3 regions of the Clostridium sp. MF28 genome follow, and region 3 is predicted to be linked to each of the others. Evidence: a T-box and tRNA genes for the amino acid it is inferred to sense, from the RefSeq annotation. Region 3 holds a T-box; the other regions hold tRNA genes.
The links. A T-box is a leader RNA that pairs with one kind of tRNA and senses whether it is charged. The one in region 3 lies ahead of thrS (threonine--tRNA ligase), so its partner is inferred to be a tRNA-Thr.
Positions count from the first base shown of each region.

Region 1: it encodes a tRNA-Thr, which carries the amino acid that the T-box ahead of thrS (threonine--tRNA ligase) is inferred to sense. The anticodon was not compared.
Region 2: it encodes a tRNA-Thr, which carries the amino acid that the T-box ahead of thrS (threonine--tRNA ligase) is inferred to sense. The anticodon was not compared.

Region 1 covers NZ_CP014331.1:3,306,234-3,309,504, forward strand. Annotated here, with positions in the region: gene AXY43_RS14135 (ATP-binding protein) at 1-822, shown strand, start outside; tRNA gene AXY43_RS14140 (tRNA-Asp) at 1,102-1,178, opposite strand; tRNA gene AXY43_RS14145 (tRNA-Val) at 1,185-1,260, opposite strand; tRNA gene AXY43_RS14150 (tRNA-Glu) at 1,276-1,350, opposite strand; tRNA gene AXY43_RS14155 (tRNA-Thr) at 1,380-1,454, opposite strand; tRNA gene AXY43_RS14160 (tRNA-Asp) at 1,465-1,541, opposite strand; tRNA gene AXY43_RS14165 (tRNA-Val) at 1,548-1,623, opposite strand; tRNA gene AXY43_RS14170 (tRNA-Glu) at 1,639-1,713, opposite strand; tRNA gene AXY43_RS14175 (tRNA-Thr) at 1,743-1,817, opposite strand; tRNA gene AXY43_RS14180 (tRNA-Asp) at 1,828-1,904, opposite strand; tRNA gene AXY43_RS14185 (tRNA-Val) at 1,911-1,986, opposite strand; tRNA gene AXY43_RS14190 (tRNA-Glu) at 2,003-2,077, opposite strand; gene AXY43_RS14195 (hypothetical protein) at 2,386-2,805, opposite strand; gene AXY43_RS14200 (NAD(P)/FAD-dependent oxidoreductase) at 3,038-3,271, shown strand, end outside.
Region 2 covers NZ_CP014331.1:3,920,966-3,924,236, reverse strand. Annotated here, with positions in the region: gene metK (methionine adenosyltransferase) at 1-706, opposite strand, end outside; SAM riboswitch class I at 944-1,041, opposite strand; tRNA gene AXY43_RS17290 (tRNA-Tyr) at 1,159-1,243, opposite strand; tRNA gene AXY43_RS17285 (tRNA-Thr) at 1,256-1,330, opposite strand; tRNA gene AXY43_RS17280 (tRNA-Val) at 1,361-1,436, opposite strand; tRNA gene AXY43_RS17275 (tRNA-Tyr) at 1,446-1,530, opposite strand; tRNA gene AXY43_RS17270 (tRNA-Thr) at 1,543-1,617, opposite strand; tRNA gene AXY43_RS17265 (tRNA-Val) at 1,645-1,720, opposite strand; tRNA gene AXY43_RS17260 (tRNA-Tyr) at 1,730-1,814, opposite strand; gene AXY43_RS17255 (hypothetical protein) at 1,974-2,378, opposite strand; gene yyaC (spore protease YyaC) at 2,479-3,015, shown strand; gene AXY43_RS17245 (rod shape-determining protein) at 3,083-3,271, opposite strand, start outside.
Region 3 covers NZ_CP014331.1:980,706-983,976, reverse strand. Annotated here, with positions in the region: gene AXY43_RS04190 (class I SAM-dependent methyltransferase) at 1-576, shown strand, start outside; T-box leader at 1,354-1,584, shown strand; gene thrS (threonine--tRNA ligase) at 1,727-3,271, shown strand, end outside.

The DNA.
Region 1 (3,271 bases), 2.3 Mb from region 3:
GTATCAATTCTCAAATCTAAAGATAGTGAAAAGACAATAGATGATTATAAGGAAAATATAACAGATTTAAGAATAAAAAAGTGCGAAATGTTAGTTGAAAGAGGTTATGATCCTGAATATTTAAATTTGCGATATCAATGCAATAAATGTAAGGATACAGGCTTTATAGGCAATATAAAATGTACTTGCTATAAACAAAGGTTGATTAAGTTATACTATAAAAATTCAGAATTAGAAAATACCACATCGTATAATAACTTTGATAATTTTGATTTAAATTTGTTTTCAAGTCATAAACTTGGAGATGAAAAATATTCTCCTAAAAAAAACATGGAGAATAATTTAGAATATATATTAAAAGACTATCTTCCTAGCTTTTCAGAAATATCAACAAATTTATTATTTTTCGGAAATCCAGGTAGTGGTAAAACATATTTATCATATTGTATTGCCAAAGCTGTGTTAGATATGGGATTCTTAGTAATTTATAAAACCTCTGATGAGTTAATTAAGAATTTAAGGGAAATAAGATTCAATAATGACTCAGGTTTAGAATCACTATTACTAGAATGTGACTTACTAATTATAGATGATTTAGGCGCAGAACACCTCAATGAATTTTCAGTAACTGAATTATTTAATATAATTAACAAGAGAATTCTTGCTAATAAGAAAATGCTTATCTCAACCAATTTAACTTTGCCAGGAATAACTAAGCAGTATAGCGAGCGAATCGCTTCTAGACTAATTGGAGAATTTAAGCTCTGCAAATTTTATTCTGAAGATATAAGGATTAAGAAAAATTTAGAAAAAAATAGATAATCTAAATAAACTAAACTCTAATATGATATTTATTCTCTTAATGACTATCATATTAGAGTTTTCATTTTTACTACAAATTGATATTATAAATCATATTTATTTGAAAAATCTGTTTCGCAAACTATGTTATTCTGTGTTAACATCTTATTTATATTTAAATTCCCTTTAATAACTTGTTCTTATAATACTTTCAAAATTTACCCACAGATCTGACTTGATTATAATTTTTTAAACAATAAAAAAAGAACAAGTTCTAGTCTATAAGAACTTGTTCTTTGATGGCGACTCAGAAGGGGCTCGAACCCTCGACCTCCGGCGTGACAGGCCGGCACTCTAACCAACTGAGCTACTGAGCCATCTTATGGTGGGCACAACAGGGCTCGAACCTGTGACCCCCTGCTTGTAAGGCAGGTGCTCTCCCAGCTGAGCTATGCGCCCATAAGATAGATAAAATGGTGACTCCTAGGGGAATCGAACCCCTGTTACCACCGTGAAAGGGTGGTGTCTTAACCGCTTGACCAAGGAGCCATATTAAGTTTTGTTATGTTTATTTAAAATGGAGCTGGCAATAGGAATCGAACCTACAACCTGCTGATTACAAGTCAGCTGCTCTACCGTTGAGCCATGCCAGCATATTTTAAATGGCGACTCAGAAGGGGCTCGAACCCTCGACCTCCGGCGTGACAGGCCGGCACTCTAACCAACTGAGCTACTGAGCCATCTTATGGTGGGCACAACAGGACTCGAACCTGTGACCCCCTGCTTGTAAGGCAGGTGCTCTCCCAGCTGAGCTATGCGCCCATAAGATAGATAAAATGGTGACTCCTAGGGGAATCGAACCCCTGTTACCACCGTGAAAGGGTGGTGTCTTAACCGCTTGACCAAGGAGCCATATTAAGTTTTGTTATGTTTATTTAAAATGGAGCTGGCAATAGGAATCGAACCTACAACCTGCTGATTACAAGTCAGCTGCTCTACCGTTGAGCCATGCCAGCATATTTTAAATGGCGACTCAGAAGGGGCTCGAACCCTCGACCTCCGGCGTGACAGGCCGGCACTCTAACCAACTGAGCTACTGAGCCATCTTATGGTGGGCACAACAGGGCTCGAACCTGTGACCCCCTGCTTGTAAGGCAGGTGCTCTCCCAGCTGAGCTATGCGCCCATAAGATAGATATAAATGGTGACTCCTAGGGGAATCGAACCCCTGTTACCACCGTGAAAGGGTGGTGTCTTAACCGCTTGACCAAGGAGCCATGCTATATTGTCTTTCGCTTAAATGTCTTAACTAGATGTCCTTGAGTTATTCAAGCTGCTGACCACATAGACTATAATACCCAAAATTAGATTCCCTGTCAACACATTTTTTCATTTTTTTTATTTTTATATTATTTATTTTTAATAAAGTGGCATTATATCTACATTTCAGAGGTTCCTTAAATATAATCTCTAGCCTCCTTCAGACTAGATAAAAGATCTTTTTTTAAATTAATTTGCTCTTCAATATTTTTTATTTCACCACAACATATTTCTAAAAAATCTTCTTTATCTATTTTATTAATATTTATACTATATCCATTCTTTTTAAAATTTTTTCCTGAAGCTTAACTTCTAAAGGAAATTTATTATTTATAAATAACAGCATTTCCTTTTCCCATACTTTACTTTTGTACAGTTTATATTTATCTCTTAAAATACTTAGATTTTTTACCTCTTCTTTAATTTCTAACTTTAATGATTCATATAGTGCATTGTAAAAAAGTACTGATATCCCTCTTTTTAATTTAATTTTCAAGAAATTTCTATTATTAATTAAAAATTTATCTATATCACTTTCACTTATACATTCCACATCATTAAAAGAAAAACTCTTTACCCCACTCATATTGGGATAATTAACCATTATATTATCAAAGTTCATTCTGATCACTTTAAATACTCTTTCGAAATCTCCCGAATTCATATTAATTACCTTTACTTCCATTATAAAATCACCTCATTTTTAGTATTCCTTTCTTTTAACCTTAATATTACTATGATAAAATTTATTAAAAGTATTATAAAATATTGAATAATATGATTTGAATCCTTTTATTTTAGTAGTAATTAATAAATTAATGGTATACTTAAAATATTCAGTTTATTTTAGCACTGGGTAAAATATGTGATTTAATTTTATATGGTCAATAAAACATACATAGGGAGTGATTGTTATAATGATTTATCACGATTTAATGATTGTCGGCGGTGGTGCCTCTGGCCTAATGGCTGCAATAATAGCCAAAGATTTTGGACTTGATGTGGCAATTATTGAGAGCAACGATAGAATTGGCAAAAAAATTCTTGTAACTGGCAATGGAAGATGTAATATTACTAATAAGAATATATCTCGCCCATTTGGGTGTTTCCATAGTGAAAATCAAGATTTCTTTAAAGCGGCGTTAGATAAC
Region 2 (3,271 bases), 2.9 Mb from region 3:
TTGGATTTATGAAATATCTTGTCTCACTGTCCAATAATTCTGCTGGTACAACAGCCTCTATAACAAACTTCTTAAGGTCTTCCTGAATTTGCTCTAAAGTAACCTTCTCATCATGTTGTGTTGATATAACTATAGTATCAATTCTCTTTGGCACATTATCTTCATATTCAACTGTTACTTGAGTTTTACCATCTGGTCTTAAGTAACTTAATGTACCATTCTTTCTTACCTCTGTAAGTCTTCTTGATAATTTATGAGCCATATATACTGGAAGCGGCATAAAATCTTCAGTTTCATTAGTTGCAAAACCGAACATCATTCCTTGGTCTCCAGCACCAACTGCTTCAACTTCATCTTTTTCACCTTTCTTTGACTCAAATGCTTCATCTACTCCCATAGCTATATCTGCAGATTGTTCATCTATCGATGTAAGAACTGAACATGTATCACAGTCAAATCCAAATTTTGCTCTATCATATCCAATTTCTCTTACTGTTTCTCTAACTACCTTAGGAATGTCAACATAACAATTTGTTGTTATCTCTCCCATTACCATAACCATACCTGTTGTTGTGCAAGTTTCACAAGCAACTCTAGCCATTGGATCTTTAGATAGAATAGCATCTAGTATAGCATCTGAAATTTGGTCACACATTTTATCAGGATGTCCTTCTGTAACTGATTCTGAAGTAAATAATCTTCTCATATCTTTTCTCTCCTTAGATTTAAATATTATAACTATCTTCACGAATAAAATTATTTTATTAAAAACTATACATAGCTTTATAGAATAATAATCGTTTATAAAAACTTCACCTTATTTAAATACAATAAATAATAGTCAAACTATTTTATTAATTGTTTCTTTGTATAATTTAAGCATGCGCAAACTTAAAAAAATAAAAAAGCTCTTCGATAAGAAGAGCGCAATTTAGCAATCATTTTCTTATCTTGTAGAAAACTCTACAGGAATTGGCACCTTATATAATACAGGTTGCCGGGTTTCACAGGGCCCTTTCCCTCCACCTCTCTTGATAAGAGTAACATAATTCAATTTTCAAAAGTATTTTATCATATGCTGTATAATTAGTCAATATTATCAATCAATTTTTATATAAGATAAAAAATAAAAAAGAATAAACTTAAGTTTATTCTTTTTGGTGGAGGAAGATGGATTCGAACCATCGAAACGAAACGTAACAGATTTACAGTCTGCCCCCTTTGGCCACTCGGGAATTCCTCCATATTATTTTATTGGAGCTGGCAATAGGAATCGAACCTACAACCTGCTGATTACAAGTCAGCTGCTCTACCGTTGAGCCATGCCAGCATATAATTATTAGATTTAGTAATTTTATAATGGTGGGCACAACAGGGCTCGAACCTGTGACCCCCTGCTTGTAAGGCAGGTGCTCTCCCAGCTGAGCTATGCGCCCATTATAAATTGGTGGAGGAAGATGGATTCGAACCATCGAAACGAAACGTAACAGATTTACAGTCTGCCCCCTTTGGCCACTCGGGAATTCCTCCATATTATTTTATTGGAGCTGGCAATAGGAATCGAACCTACAACCTGCTGATTACAAGTCAGCTGCTCTACCGTTGAGCCATGCCAGCATATATATTAGATTAGTAATTTTATAATGGTGGGCACAACAGGGCTCGAACCTGTGACCCCCTGCTTGTAAGGCAGGTGCTCTCCCAGCTGAGCTATGCGCCCATTATAAATTGGTGGAGGAAGATGGATTCGAACCATCGAAACGAAACGTAACAGATTTACAGTCTGCCCCCTTTGGCCACTCGGGAATTCCTCCATATTTATTTTTTATACCTTGTTGCCTCATTTGCCGGTCAACAATGATTAGTATATCGGTAAAGCGATTTTATTTCAACTCCAATATACACCCATATAAATAATTTAAATTCATATTACTCTCTATTTCTACAATATGCTCTCATTTAATATGTTAATCCTAATTATTTTTTATTCTTTTGTTAATCTCTTGTATATCTAAAAAAGAAGATGATATTTCTTGAATTTTCTTATAATCTTCTGTTGTTAATCTCCTTTTTAAGATTTTAAATATTTCTATTAGGCTTTCATTATCATTCGTATCTTCATAATATTCTTTTATTTTACCTATATCAAATGCAGATAATTTTTTTATTATTTTTTCAAGTTCCTTTTTATTATCTGTAGATAATTGACTTAACGCTTTTTCTTTATTTATTTTATATAATGGCTTCGAATACGAAACAGTTTCTTGTACAACAACTTCTTTTGCAGAATTTTCATCTTGCGGTTGCCAATATAACAGAAAATACATGTTTATTATTATTGTAGGAACTAAAACCAAATACATTAAAACTTTTTTCATATGCACCTCCTTATTTACTATTAATTTCCAAAAAACATTTTTTTATACTATCTTCTGTTAATTACTCATATATATATTTTATAAAGGAGGTATATGTCCCTTGAGCAAGCCAGATATTAAACTTGATCCTAAATTTTATTATAATTTAGCTTTAGAAGTTAAAAAATTTATATCAAAAGACACCATAATAGTTTGTATTGGTACTGACAAATGTATTGGGGATTGTTTAGGTCCTCTAGTTGGATCTATACTCACAGAAAACTTTTTTCCTTTACCTGTTTATGGAACTTTATCTTCTCCAATTCATGCTTTGAACATAGATGAACGATTAAATGAAATATATAGTAATCACCCTAATGCATCAATAATTGGTGTTGATGCCTGCTTAGGTGACGAAGATGATATTGGTGAAATTCGTATAAGGGACTATGCAATACATCCTGGTAAAGGAGTCGGAAAAGAACTTCCCGAGGTAGGAATTGCATCAGTTATAGGCATTGTGGACTCTAGTGATAATGCTGAATTCTTTTTTTCGCGAAGCATAAGACTCTCATTCATTATGGATATGGCTAAAATTATATCCAAAATATTTATTGATGCCTATAGTTTAAGTCACTGGAAATATCCTAAAATTTAGGTATTTTATATTTAACTAAATAAATAGCAGTCAATAGTGAAATTACTAATGACTGCTATTTATAAAGCTATTCTATAAGAACTATTTGCTGAGAATTAACTTGACTATCTAATTTATCTATATAATTAAGCACTTTGCCTGTACCGTTCGCAACACATTCAACTGAGTTCTCGGCTATAGTTGCTACTACGCCAGTCTTAAACTCTATAAGTTTATCTAACCCATGTATTAAAGCTCCCCCACCAGTCATTAATAT
Region 3 (3,271 bases):
CGTCAGCCTGACTGGGCAAGAAATATTCAGATATTTGAACTTGACCATCCTTTAACTGGTGAAGATAAGCAAAAGCGTATTCAAAAAGTAATGAAAGAAATACCTCCGAATTTACACTATATATCTATTGACTTTACAGAAAAGAATTGGGAAAGAAACATAATTAAATGCTCTCAATTTGAGCAAAGTAAAATAAGTTTTTGTAGTTTACTTGGCTTGAATTACTATTTAACTAAGAAAGATTTTGCATATGCAATTAATACTATTTCAAGCATTGTGCCGAAAGGTAGTAGCATTGTTTTTGATTATCAAGATGAAAACACATATACTTCTAAGGCAGGCGAAAGAGTTAAAAAGCAAATTGCACTAACTAATGCAACAAATGAAAAAATGCTTGCAAGTTATTCTTATTTAGAGTTGGAAAAACTATTGTCTGATAGTGATTTCTTAATTTATGAACATTTAACACCAGATGAAATAACGGAGCAGTATTTTAAAAAATATAATCAAGCGAATCCAGAACATCTTATAAGAGCATTTGATAATGTTAATTATTGCTTAGCAGTAAAAAAATAAAAGTGAAATTTAAGAAATAATTAATACGTTATTTTATTGAATTATGCATCAAATCTAAAACACATTATTCTAAACGGATGATGTGTTTTTTTTCAAAAAATAAAAAAGGAGAGAAGCTCATTAGTTGCACCCAAGATGCTAGCCTCAAAGGCAAGTGCTCATATTTTACAAAAGCATAAGTCTTATTTTTAGTTTGGATATGTTTGATAGTTTTTGTAATCAAAATATTTATGATTTTGATAAGTTACTACATAAATTTAGATTTAAAGTGGACATCTATATAGGGTTCCATATTGATAATAATACATATCAACTGTTTCAATTTCCTGAATAACAGCGATATTGAAATTTCATAAGTTTGAATATCATTGAGGAACCATATATATAAACATCTTAAGGATTAGACTTGTTAGATAAATATACTTACAAATTTGTTGGAACTTTAAGGTCTTATCTTTACCAGAAATTATAAATATATTTGTGGAGAAAACATTTGAAAATGAGCTGTTAAAGGTTCTTAGCGGTAGGTTGTTCCAGTTTAGCTTGTCAAACTGAAAGTTGGAGCATGCTAAACTGGATGCAACCTGCTGCCTAGAACCTTCAGCGATATTTTCATAGCTTTTCGGAATCAAATATTTATAATTTCGGCTTGTATATAACTGAGTTTATGGAAGCAAGAAAATTTTTGTGGTAAAAACTATTTACAAGATACTACAAAAGTGCTAGTATTTATTATTAATAAGAGCAAAGTGCACGTAACTCTTAAAAATTAAATATTTTCAGGCAATGAAAGGGAAAAGTATTATAGAGTACAGTTTTCAGAGAGGAAATGTCACCGACTGTAAGCATTTCTAAATATGACTATGAGAAAAACTACCCTGGAGCTATGGTTTATTAGCAGATTTTGTGAAATGCCATCGGTGAAAATCGTTAAAAATTTTAGAGAAGAATTGAGTTTATTTAATTCAATTTGGGTGGAACCACGGATATTATGCATTCGTCCCAAGGCTTGGGACGGGTGCTTTTTTTGTACAAAAATATATGAATTTAAAAAAGTATGAGACGCAATTTGGAATAAGTTGTGTTATCGATTATTAACCTATAGATATATCTAATGTTATAAAATCTTAAAGAAGGAGGTAACAAGTTTATGATAAATATAAAACTTAAAGATGGATCAATAAAAGAAATTGCAGATGAATCTAGTATTTATGATTTAGCAAATTCAATTAGTAAAAACTTAGCTAAAGTCGCAGTAGTGGGGGAAGTAAATGGGACATTAGTAGATTTAACTTACAAATTAAAAAATAATGATGAGGTAAATATTTTAACTTACGATGATGAAAAAGCAGTTGAAGTTATAAGACATTCTACTTCTCACGTTATGGCTCAAGCAGTTAAAAGAATTTATAAGGATTCAAAGCTTGCTATAGGACCTGCAATAAACAATGGTTTTTATTATGATTTTGATATTGAAAATTCATTATCCAATGAAGATTTAAATAAAATTGAAGCAGAAATGAATAAAATAATAAATGAAAATCTTAGCTTTGAAAGAATCGATATTTCTAGAGACGAAGCAATAAAATTAATGGAGGAAAAGGGAGAAACATATAAAGTAGAACTTATTAAGGATCTTCCTGAAGCTGAAAAGATATCTTTATATAAACAGGGCGATTATATAGACCTTTGCAGAGGGCCTCATATTCCATCAACAAAGTATATTAAGGCATTTAAACTATTAAGCGTTGCTGGAGCATATTGGAGAGGAAATGAAAAAAATAAGATGCTTCAAAGAGTTTATGGAGTTGCATTTTCTAGTAAGAAAGAATTAGAAGTGCATTTGCATAATTTAGAAGAAGCAAAGAAAAGGGATCATAGGAAATTAGGAAAAGAATTAAAATTATTTACTTTTGCAGAAGAAGGTCCAGGATTTCCATTTATGCTTCCTAAAGGAGTAATATTAAAAAATACCCTAATAGATTTTTGGAGAAAATTACATTACGAAGATGGTTATGTTGAAATTGAAACTCCAATAATGCTTAATAAGAAACTATGGGAGACTTCAGGGCATTGGTATCATTATAGAGAAAATATGTATACTTCAACAATTGATGAAGAAGAATTTGCTTTAAAGCCAATGAATTGCCCAGGTGGAATGTTAGTTTATAAATCAGAATCACATTCATATAGAGATTTTCCAATGAGAGTTGGAGAATTAGGACGAGTTCATAGACATGAGCTTTCTGGAGCACTCCATGGTCTTATGAGAGTAAGAGCATTCACACAAGACGATGCACATATATTTATGTTACCAGATCAAATAAAGTCAGAAATAAAAGGCGTTATTAATTTAATTGACAAGGTATATTCAAAATTTGGGTTTAAGTATAATTTAGAACTTTCTACAAGGCCAGAGGATTCAATGGGAAGTGATGAAGAATGGGAATTAGCAGAAAGCTCATTGAAAGGTGCCTTAGATGAATTAAATCTTGAATATAAAATAAATGAGGGTGACGGAGCTTTTTATGGGCCTAAAATAGATTTTCATCTTGAAGATAGCATAGGCAGAACTTGGCAATGTGGAACAATTCAGTTAGATTTTCAATTGCCTCAAAGGTTTGAATTAGAGTATGTAGGTAGTGATGGAGAAAGGCATAGACCAATAGTAATCCATAGAGTAGTATTTGGAAGT